Regions from separate parts of the Paenibacillus sp. J22R160 genome, predicted to be linked through region 2. Evidence: riboswitches for the same ligand, from Rfam matches in the RefSeq annotation. Region 2 holds a riboswitch; the other holds the start of a gene.
The links. A riboswitch is a leader RNA that binds a small molecule or an ion and turns the genes downstream of it on or off. The one in region 2 is predicted to bind cyclic di-GMP.
Positions count from the first base shown of each region.

Region 1: another riboswitch for cyclic di-GMP. It lies ahead of AC58UW_RS21925 (choice-of-anchor Z repeating domain-containing protein); the one in region 2 lies ahead of AC58UW_RS03205 (hypothetical protein).

Region 1 is NZ_JCAUAU010000012.1:110,920-116,629, reverse strand. It holds gene AC58UW_RS21925 (choice-of-anchor Z repeating domain-containing protein) at 1-2,458, opposite strand, end outside; cyclic di-GMP riboswitch class I at 2,537-2,627, opposite strand; gene AC58UW_RS21920 (hypothetical protein) at 2,753-3,172, opposite strand; gene fliS (flagellar export chaperone FliS) at 3,124-3,507, opposite strand; gene AC58UW_RS21910 (flagellar protein FlaG) at 3,517-3,873, opposite strand; gene fliD (flagellar filament capping protein FliD) at 3,924-4,880, opposite strand; gene AC58UW_RS21900 (flagellin N-terminal helical domain-containing protein) at 5,014-5,710, opposite strand, start outside.
Region 2 is NZ_JCAUAU010000001.1:748,754-754,463, forward strand. It holds gene AC58UW_RS03190 (metallophosphoesterase) at 1-155, opposite strand, end outside; gene gloA2 (SMU1112c/YaeR family gloxylase I-like metalloprotein) at 476-874, opposite strand; gene AC58UW_RS03200 (exopolyphosphatase) at 948-1,862, opposite strand; gene AC58UW_RS03205 (hypothetical protein) at 1,996-2,295, opposite strand; cyclic di-GMP riboswitch class I at 2,399-2,492, opposite strand; gene AC58UW_RS03210 (MDR family MFS transporter) at 2,593-3,819, opposite strand; gene AC58UW_RS03215 (4'-phosphopantetheinyl transferase family protein) at 3,971-4,687, opposite strand; gene AC58UW_RS03220 (flavin-containing monooxygenase) at 4,638-5,710, opposite strand, start outside.

The DNA.
Region 1 (5,710 bases), on a different contig from region 2:
CTGTTACGTAAATAAGATCTCCACCCACTTTGTTCGCATGATTCGGGCTCAATACGGTAATGGTCGGTGTAGCAATTGTATACTCGTAGCCTTGCGTTACAGTGGCAGTACCTCCGTCCAAATTCATTACCGTTACATCAACTTTCCCTGCAGCAGCAGCAGCCGGCACAATAGCTGATATTCTCGTTGAACTCAGATAAGTGCTGCTTGCAACAATCGAACCAAATGTCACTGTTGCACCAGACATGAAATTCGTTCCATTAATATATACAAGATCCCCGCCTGCTGTTTTCCCAGTATTAGGAGAAATTGTCGTAATAGTTATTTGTTTAATAACTGGTGCTGTGTATGTGTATCCTTGGCCGAGAACAGCTTCTTTCGTATCGGTGATAACTTTCACATCTACTGATCCCAGACCATCTCCTGCTGGTACGATCACTTTCAAACTAGTTTTACTCATATAAGTCGTTGCAGCAGGTTTACCGCCAATCGTAACCTGTGTTACACCATTCACAAAATTTGTTCCACTTACATAGACCAAATCACCACCTGCAATGAGCCCGGAATTTGGTGTAATTGAGGATATTGTAGGCGTCGGATACTGAACAGCAGTATAGGTATAGGCTCCAGGTAGAGTAAACAAGGCATTGTTCAAATCAGAAACAGCCACATCGACCGTACCTACGGCATCACCTACTGGAACAATAATTGATAATTTGGTTGTTGACATAAACGTAGTGGAAGCTTGTTTACCACCAACAAATACGGTCATGCCAGATTTGAAGTTTTTCCCAACAATATAGACTAGGTCACCGCCCGTAATAAGACCGGTATTCGGTGTAACTGTCGTAATTTCAGGATCTGTCTTTGGAGGTGCATTATACGTAAATCCTCCCGGAACAACAACATTTGTTTCATCTGGATTTATAAAGGTAATATCAACTGGGCCAGGCGTTGTTGCTATCGGAGAAGTGACTTTAATATAAGATGGATTAACATAGACTACCGATGCAGGAAGATCACCAAACTGTGCAGTGATTCCTTTTATAAAATAGTTACCTGATACGAACACCAGCGTACCGCCATCAATAGGCCCGTTATTCGGCTCTATGGTTGTAACAATCGGGTCAGCTTTGTATTGGTAGGGCGCCGACGCTTGTTGACCATCCGGATTAGATAAGGTAACATTGACAACACCTTGGGCTCCGGCAGGAGCAGTTACTGTCAATTTAGTGTCACTTACATACGCTACATTATTCCCCGGCATCGTTCCGAAAAGGACGGTCGCCCCGCTAACAAAGTGATTGCCATTAATGACCACCGTTTCTCCGCCATTTGGATGACCAATAGGCTTGTCCAACGACGTGATTTGCGGAGCCGGAAGTTTTACCTTCACGCTAACACTCGGAATGGACTTCAATCGGCTTGCACCTGCATAGTCCTTATAAGTAATAACTGAGCTCGCTGTTGAAACCGGGAAAGTACCTGTTTTTGTTTTGCTTACCGGACGAATTTTATAAGTGAACGAAAGAGTGCTATTTTTCAATTCATTAAAATCCCATGTTAGTGTATTGCCGGTAATGGTCGGTTGAGGGATGTTATTATCAGCAGACCCCGGTACAATTTCAAAATTTGGATCGACAATATCCGTCACTGTAACATCATAAGCGCTCGCCAAGCCAATTTCCTTGACAATGGCGGCATATATTTCAGCTAACCCTAACGATCCTAGTACGAAATGATGGTGGGCCGAAGTTGTGGACATTTCTTTTAGCAGTATGTTAGGTCCACTTGTATCTGGGTTATCATTCGATTTAAGCAATGCAATCGAATAGAAAATAATACCTGCATCCTTCGCATCCTGCGCCTTTTGTTTCGCATAGCCGTATGGGTCGTTCGACGGTTGAGTGGCGTCTCCATCCGTCATTATGACTATAACCGGCTGCGCTTCAGGACGATGATCCGCCAACAAGTTCTTAGCTGCCTCAATGGCATCGCCAGTCGCTGTAGCACCATTTGCTTGAATTCCATTTATGTAATTCTTAGCAACTTCTTTATCCGTTGTGAAGGGGATGTTACTGATCATATTTGTTGATGAAAAATCGACAACTGCCACCCTGTGCTTTGTCAAATCCATCAAATCAACGAACCCTTTAGCGGCATTCTTTGCATTCGTCATTTTATCTTCACCGTTATTGTTGCCCGGTGCCATACTTCCTGACTTGTCAATGATAAGTACGACATCGTTCGGCACAACTACATTGACTGGCGGGGTACCAGTGACATTCAACGTTACATCTGCCGTATCCTCTGTAGTCAACGTTGTAGGAGAAACAGTTTTGGTAACAGTAACATAATCATTGACTGCTGCTTCCGCTTCCGTAGTTCTCAGTATCAATCCACTAAAAATCATGCTTAGGGTCAACATTAAAACTAACCATTGCTTCATTCGTCTCATGATTATTCCTCCATAATATTTGAAATAATGTATACAAAAAAACAATAGCAAGTTGCTATTGTTTGTATGACCAAACAAATGGGCAACCTGGCGATCTGATCGTCTAAAATAAGCGATTAGACCCATGGCTTTGCGTCACTATATCACTATAGTTTTGCCAATCTATTCTCATTTTCTATACCTTTGGAACTAATTCCTATCTACTATTTTACTATATTTTCTTATTCATTTTATTGCAAGTATATTTCTTGTTTTTTTACAACATTTACCTTAATATTCGACAATATATTTCCATTACTGATTTTTATCAATGAAAAAGCCAACACTCTGCTGTTCTTCATAATGATATAGCTCTCGTGAGACTTTACCAGAGTTGATACGTTGTAGTTGTCCAACCAGAGATTGCTGAATCGTCTTAAATTTCTCCAAATTGTTTTGTTCCATTACTAAGCACGCGCTGAGGTATTGTCTCTCGATTTCAGTAAAAGAACGTCTCTCATCCAACAATATTTCTTCAATTTTTCGCCTCAGTTCAACCTGTTCATTCTGCAAAGAAAGAAGCAAACCTTCGTTTGCCTCATCATTTACATCTAATTGGGAGATTTGACATGTTGTTTCTCTCAGGTTTTCTAACAAGCACTCCATTGGAGTCGAATGTCTCATACCTATTTCACCTTCTCCGCATTTTTCAAGCTCTTCAACGCCTCGTTCCATGTATCACGTAATTCTGTAAACATCGTGACACAATACTGAGCAGATTCGGAATCAAGCTTGACATTAGCTTCGAACAGCTTGCTTTGAAGAAAAGTATATAAACTATTTAAATCGTGTGAGATTTCATATTCCATTTTTAGTGTGGATTGAAGTTCTTCAATAATGTTCTGTGCTTTTGAAAAATTTGTATGTTTCCCTGCAAAATCTTGTTTCTCCATACAAGCAATACCCTGTTTAATAAAGAGAATACAACCATTATAAAGCATCAAAGTTAATTCTCCTGGGGAGGACGTCTGAACACGGGTGTTTAAATACTGATTCTGTACTTGAAGCATAGGGCCTCTTCACCTCTTCTCGTCGATGATTGCACCCACTGACAGCTCCTGAAGTTTCTCCACCAGTTCGATAAACTTTTCGGACGGAACCTCACGAACGATTTCTTGGGTATCTTTATTTAAAACTTGTACGATTACCTCACCTGATGATTGGTGAATTTTATACTTAAACTCATGTGGAGTGCCTTGAAGTGCTTTGTTTGCCTTATCAATTGAATCAAGTAAAGCCTTCTCCCAAACTGTTAATATTTGTGACTTACTTTTGCCCTTGATTTCAATATATTCTCCGGTTGCTTTGATCGGTTCAGACACTTCCTTTGTTATAGCAGGTAATTGAACCTGGGGGAATTTGGACTGAATATCCATTGGGTTTCCTCCTTCTAAATTGCAAAACTTAGAATAATATTGCAGTATAGTTAACCCATTTGACTTTGTAGCCAGCTCATCTGGGAATTTCCTTTTGCAATTGCAGTCTCCATGACACTAAACATTCTATAAAAATGGTCTTCTTTCTTGTTGAGCTTTTCTGTCATTGCTGAAATTTTCTGAGCGAGATCATAGTCCTTCTTGCCCAGAGAAGTAAAAGTGCTATTATACGCTCCATTTGCCGAACCAGCCTTTTTTGAAATCTCCGACATCGTATTTCCAGCATCCTCATAGATTCTCTGTGCGATACCACGATCTGTACCGGTACCGTGTGCCGTGAACAAATTAATAACAGCTTGGGGATCGGCATCAATAGCTGCTTTTAATTTAGTTGAATCCATGTACAATTTGCCGGCGGTTGAAGTGTCGTACTTGTTAAAAGCACCCGTTGTGACTCCAATATCAACAAGCGATTTATATGTCGACGTAATTCCAGTGACCTCAGTTGTCACGTCGGAACGGAAGTCCAAGTATGCTTTGGATACTATAGTGTCACCGCGAAGAGAACCTTTTTTTGCCTTTATTTCCCAATTTTTAATATCATCATCATTCATTGCCTTCTTTTGTTCACTTGTTAGTGGTTGATAGCTTCGCTCTACCGTCTCATCTAACTTGGTTTTCAAAGCAACGCTCGTGTCGTTATAAGTCGTAACAAAACTGCTTATTTTTGCGTAAATAGCATCTTTATCTGCCTGTGTGAAGACAGGCTTTCCACTACCATCCGTTCCCGATGCTGTCGGCCAGTTGTAGTTATACTGTATTTGCTTGCTCTGTTCACTTAATGGATAAATAGCCGTGTTTATTGCACGGTATGAATCCTGCAGCCATTCATTCTTTGTTTTCAGCTTATTAAGATTATCAATCGGCATATTCTCTGCTTGCATTAGCTTACTAACCATGCTGTCAATATCCATACCGGAGGACATACCCGTTATTCGCATAACCATCCTGTTCATCTCCTCATTAATTCATTGTTTACTATATTTATCGTACAAAGAAGTCTCATTTATTAGCTTTATATAAAAAAACTTGATCTACAAAAAAGAGGCCTTCGATTTGAAGGCCTCTTTTTTTCTTTGATTAACGAAGCAATTGCAGTACGCCTTGTGGTGCTTGGTTAGCTTGTGCCAACATCGCAGTGGAAGCTTGTTGCAGGATGTTGAATTTTGTGTATTTCATCATTTCAGCAGCCATGTCAGTGTCGCGAACACGGGATTCAGCAGCTTGCAGGTTTTCCGCATTTACACCAACGTTATTGTAGACGTGCTCAAGTTGATTTTGGTACGCACCAAGAGAGGAACGAGCAGTGTTAACCGCAGTGATTGCTGTATCAACTTGTCCACTTGCTGTAATAGCCGCAGCCGCTGTACCAACACCACTGGTAACACCTAGAGTAGCAGTTGTCACATCAATAGCTGACAAATCCATAACTACTTGGTCAGCAGCACCACCACCCGTTTGAATCGTAAAGGTTGCACTAGCCGAACCATCTAGAAGAGTAATTCCGTTGAACTTCGTGTTTGTAGCAATGGAGTCGATTGCTGTACTCAAGGATGTGTATTCAGCATCCATTGCAGCACGGTCGTTCGCGTTGTAAGTGTTATTTTGCGCTTGAGTAGCAAGTTCTTTCATGCGCGTCAGCATGTCAGAAACTTCGTTCATCGCACCCTCAGCCGTTTGTACAAGGGAAATACCGTCTTGAGCGTTACGCATCCCTTGGTTCATCCCTTTAATTTGCGAACGCATTTGTTCGGAAATCGAAAGACCTGCTGCATCG
Region 2 (5,710 bases):
ACATGCATATCACTTATTTGTAGAATTCTCACATTTAGATTAAGTGGGTATTTAATCCGCTCAATTTTCAGCCATTGTGTCGGTAAAATAAAGATTATGTAGCAAGCAAACACCACTAAGAATAAGTAAAGGCAGTTCAATAAATTTCCTTCCAAGCTCATCCTCCTCAGCAAAAGCGTATCAAATAATAATTACATATATTTTAATTTTTATTATAGTGTTAATACATTAATGCCACATGAGTATAAGAGTTCAATTATGATTCCTTATTTTGGGAGGAGTCCCCTATTTACCGCCGATATCCAATAAAAAAATCCCTATCGCTACTCCGACTTGTGGTCAGCTGAGCGTTAGAGGGATTTATTTTTTCATCAAAAGCCAAATCACTATGGCCCAGAGTGGAATAGACAGTAGGATACTCCATAAGCACCCTATAGCGAAACCTAATTTCGCTTTTTGTTCATTTTTTGATAAATCATCGTTCGGCATGTTCCACCAACTCTAGCGGGAGTCCATCGGGGTCTGCAAAAAACGTATACCGATCGCCTGTTATGGGATCAATTCGTATCGGTTCAACGGCAATTCCCTTGCTTTCTAGTTCTTTGACGGTTTCGTCCATATTCCCAACAACAAAAGCCAAGTGCCGAAGTCCTCGCGCCTCTGGCCTATTCACTCTTAATGGTGGATTAGGAAACGAAAACAATTCGATCTGCTGCTCTGTTTCTCCTATGCGCAAATCCAGCTTATAGGAATCACGTTCTGCCCGGTACGACTCATTGACGATCGTCATTCCTAGTAGTTCAACATAGAAATGCTTCGACCGTTCGTAATTCGAGCTAATAATAGCCACATGATGAATGCGATCGATTTTCACTAACACGCCCCCCCCCGGCTCCGTAAATAAACCGCATTCCGGGAACTCCCCATCCTGCGGTTCGTTTATTATTTTATCCGTCTGCTCTCATCGTTTCAACAATTTTCTTCAAAATATTCTCAGCTTGCGCATATTCAACCTGACAAGTGCCTGCTGCGTGGTGACCTCCTCCGCCATTTTGGAGCATCAAAGTCCCGATGTTCGTTTGGGAGGAGCGATTCACGATGCTGTGCCCGCAAGCAAATACGCAATTTTGTTTATTGCGCCCGTCCACGATCCATATGGATACATTCTGCTCTGGAAAAAGCGCGTAAACCATGAATCGGTTGCCGGGATAGATCGTTTCAACGTCCCGAAGATCCGTTATGATCACATTTCCTTCTGTACAGGTATGCTTAATAAGCATTTCACGGTACTGAGCATCTAGTTCATAATACCGTTCCACCCGTTCCTTCACGTCCGGAAGCTCCATAATTTGATCAACCGTCATCACGTCGCAATGATCCACAAGCTCTTCCATAAGCTGATAATTGCTAATTCGATAGTCCCGGTAACGTCCTAAACCCGTCCGAGCATCCATGATGAATGACAACAAATCCCAACCGGATGGGTTCAAAATATCATCTTTACTAAATTGTGCTGCATCCGCTTTATCTACGCCTTGCATAATATCGTCAATATCACCGAAGGTTTCTTGCCCTCCATAATAATCATAAACGACGCGTGCTGCACTTGGTGCAATGCGGGTTTCCCCTTTGAATGCCACCTTTTCGCCCATCCGCTCAAGTTCGCTGGAGTGGTGATCAAACCATAATCCGCAGCCTGCAACATAAGGCACATTGGCCAAAATATCGTTCTCGGTAACCTCGATCAAACCATCCTGCATATCTTTGGGATGAACGAATTTCATTTCATCAACCATGTTTAACTTTCTGAAAAGCATTGCGCATACTAAACCGTCAAAATCCGAACGCGTAATTAATCTCATAACGCAAAGCCCCCTACTGAATAGTACTTAAGAACTATGTATGATTATGTGTTCCATTATATCAGCACCTGTCGATTTGTGACAATCATTTTGTCGTCAGGGCTTTTCGGATGTAAAAAAAAGAACAGTTCGCCTATACTGGCTGAACCGTTCTTAATTTGGACGTCAAAATTTGATAGAGTCTAGTCATAAAAGCCTCAATTTGAGGCATCGGAGGCATTTTCACGGAAAGCTTAACTTCACCTTTCCAGTAGAAAATCAAAATGCTGTTGCTTCTCCCCTGAAACATCTCAACATCCCAACATGCTTCATTAAGTGCGTATTCTTCTAAATTAATCAATAGCTTTGGTCCATCCGAGGATGGCACCAAACGGGCAACATGATTGCCGCAAAGTGATGTTACTTTTTGCTCTTCATGTAATTCAGACTGCATGCTGCTTGGTCCTCCTTTTATCCATTGTTTATGAAAGTTATGACAGAGAAAAACCCCACCATAGTGTACCGATCGGAGGGGCTCTAAGTTGAATACCCAATCGCTCGGCAGCTGGCTGGCAACAAGTCCTTTTCAGGAACAAGGTAGCCCCTATAGCTTTGCGTCACTGACTTTCGTCAGTTTTGCCATTGTCGAGATGTGTTGTGAAGTCTTTTGCAAGAAATAACTACACTCTCAAGAATAAGGGAAGTTGTTTTGAAATCGTATAGTTCTCAAGAACTATTTTTGCAAGATCTATCAAAAAATTTCTTTTTTCGACCTGTTTTTCAAAAGCATTTGTAGATTATTGGCGCCTTTCCAGTAAAAGAGTGAGCCCGCAAGTGTCACAAAGGCGATGATGAGATAAAGCGTAGTACCCCCATACGTCACAAGCAAAAAGCCTCCAACCCATGGTCCCATAAAGTGACCTACGTTTGTTAAGGTTTGTGCACCGAAATAAGTACCTCGCATATGCTCAGGTGCCAGCTTATCAATCAGCATGCTCGCCGCGGGATAATTCAAAATTTCGCCTAGAGTAAAAATCGCCATTGAAGCAATCATTGGAATTAGCGAGTGCGAGAACGCAAAACCGATATCCCCTAACGCAAACATCAAATTGCCAAAAATAATGGCTGCAAGTGGTGTGTATTTATCAGAGATCCGTGTAAGAGGAATCTGCATTGCAATGACCACGATAGCATTGACACTCATAAGGACAGCAAACATTCTCACACCTTCAGTGAAATTCTGTTCCAAATATTGCGATAGTGTCACCATGACTTGCGAGTAGCCGATAGCCCCGATAATTCCGCCCAGAATATAGTAGCGAAACGTGACATCACGTTGGATGACCCGCAAAGCGGAGACAAACGTAACCGGTTGTTTCTTCTCCCCTTCTATTTGCTTAATGCCAAAAACGATGAGGAGAACATAAAGTGTAACCGCATAGAGAAAATATACGATTCCAGTCAGTAGAAACGGCAGTGAGCCATCCATCGTTGCAAAAAAGGCCCCTAATAAAGGTCCTACAGCAACACCGACATTAATCGCCATGTATCTCATTGAAAACACACTGAGTCGTTTGGCCGGCTCGGTCAAATCCGCCATCAACGCTTGAGAGACTGGTTCGTAGAAGGAGCGGCACAAGCCGTTAAGCATATTCAGCATCATGAACAAAATCGGCAGTTTCACAATACTAAAGCCTAGAAACACAACCCCCCATCCAAAAAGAGCAGCCAGCATGATGACGCGTCTGCCGAATCGGTCAGATAAGTTACCACCAATAAATCCTCCAACTGTTCCTGCTAAGGCGCCCATTCCAATAACGGCCCCGATCATTACCGCGCTCATCGACGTATGCTTAGCTAAGTAAATTGCTAGAAAAGGCAGACTCATGGAAGACGCAGCCCTGGCCATAACCGTTCCTAAAATTAACGTATGTACAATCGGATGATACGAACCAAGAAAACCGCGTAACCGATTCATCTGTCAGAACTCCTCTCGCTGTTAATTTACCATAGGTTAAGAAAATGAGATCAAGAACCCATTATACACGAAAAAAGGCTATTCGTGTCCTTAATTATAATTTTTTGTCGAATAAAAAGCAGGCTCCCCGTAATCGAACGGGAAGCCTGTTTTAAACACTTTTCGCGGCACTGAGTGCCCATAATTTTAAACTATCAAAAGGAAGAATGGTCAACTCATCAGGGAAGTTATAGGCTTCACTGCAAACCGCTAAATGATACGGCTTCTCGCTGTTCAGCGCATCCAACACAAAGGTTCTGCAAAAATAGCATTTATTCTCGTAAATGGTTACGGCTTCACTTGCAGTGAACTTATCAAATGATGCCTCCGTAAATGGATAACCAAGTCCGACGCCTATCAGTTTGGCGAAGCTTTCTTTCATCGCCCAGTGTTCACAAAGAAAGGCCTCACGATCTTGAATCGTACGATATTCCCTGCGTTCCGAAGGAGATAATATACATTCCTCCAAATTAACAAAACGCGGATCTTGCTTTTCAACATCAATCCCTACCTCACAAGAAGCAAGGACAATAGTGACCCACTCCCCGGAATGAGAAATATTAAAAGTAATATCTGGCCAGTCGCTTAGGGATGGCTTTCCTAATGGATTGTATATGACGCTAGGTCTTCTTTTTCCAATCCTACATAGTTCGTTACGCAGCACAAATTGGAGCAAAATGTCCCCTACGATCATTCTTTGCTGTTGATCTTTTTGCAGACATTTGTCAATCTTAGACCTTCTTACCTGGTCTAGAAGTGAACCAAATAACTTCCAGATGTCAACTCCCGTGTGAGGGTAAATCCTCGTAGCAATAATCTTCATTTGCATACTGATCCTCATATTGTTTAATCATTTGACAAATGAACTTGGCATCCCGATGTACCCATCCTATTAATGCAGACCCTCGGGAGGACAGCCAAGGTAGACCTACAAAATACAACCCGGGAATTAACGTAACGCCCCGTTCATGAATGACCGTTTGTTTGTTATTTAAAATCTCGGGAATATGAAGCCAAGGATAATTGGACCGAAACCCGGTAGCCCATATGATCGTTCCCGCTTCAAGAGATGAGCCATCGGCAAATTTCAACTGTTTCTCGCTGCCATTTGTTGTCCTCGCTAATAAATTGACCCTTCCACTGCTTATTGCATTCCTAAGTTCAAAGCCATAGAGCGGATCTTTCTTTTTAATAAATCTTCGCCCGACCCATGACTCTGGACTTTTTCGCAATATCCCGACCTTCTCATACCACCAAAAAAGACTTCTTCCGAATAAACGATAGGGCAAATACTGGATGTCATGACCCAATGACAAATAAACATTTCTCTGCTGAGAGATCTCAAGCGCTATTTGCGCTCCGGAATTTCCCCCGCCGATTACGAGCACTTCTCCCTGTTGTGGCAGCATTCCGGGATTATGATAGTCGGAGGTATGTAGTTGAAAAACTTCTGAACTCAGTGATTGTGCAATCGGAGGAATAAATGGGGTTTGAAAGGGACCCGCAGCCACAACGACTTGCTTGGCTAACCATGCTCCATTATTCGTCGTTACAAGGAATCTCCCTAATTGATAGGTTAATCTTGTTACCTCTGTTGATAGCTGGATGGGAATGGCAAACTTCTCTTGATACTGTTGTAAGTAAGCTGCCATCTCATCCTTTGTTGGGTAGCCCCATGGATCTCCCTCTAGCGGTAAACCTGGCAAACTGCTATACATGCGAGGAGTAAACAAAGTTAACGAGTCATATCTGCTGCTCCACGAATATCCCACTTCATGGCTTTGATCCAATACAATGAACTCCCGCTGCTCTGAGCTTAAGTAATAACCTGTCGATAGACCTGCTTGCCCTC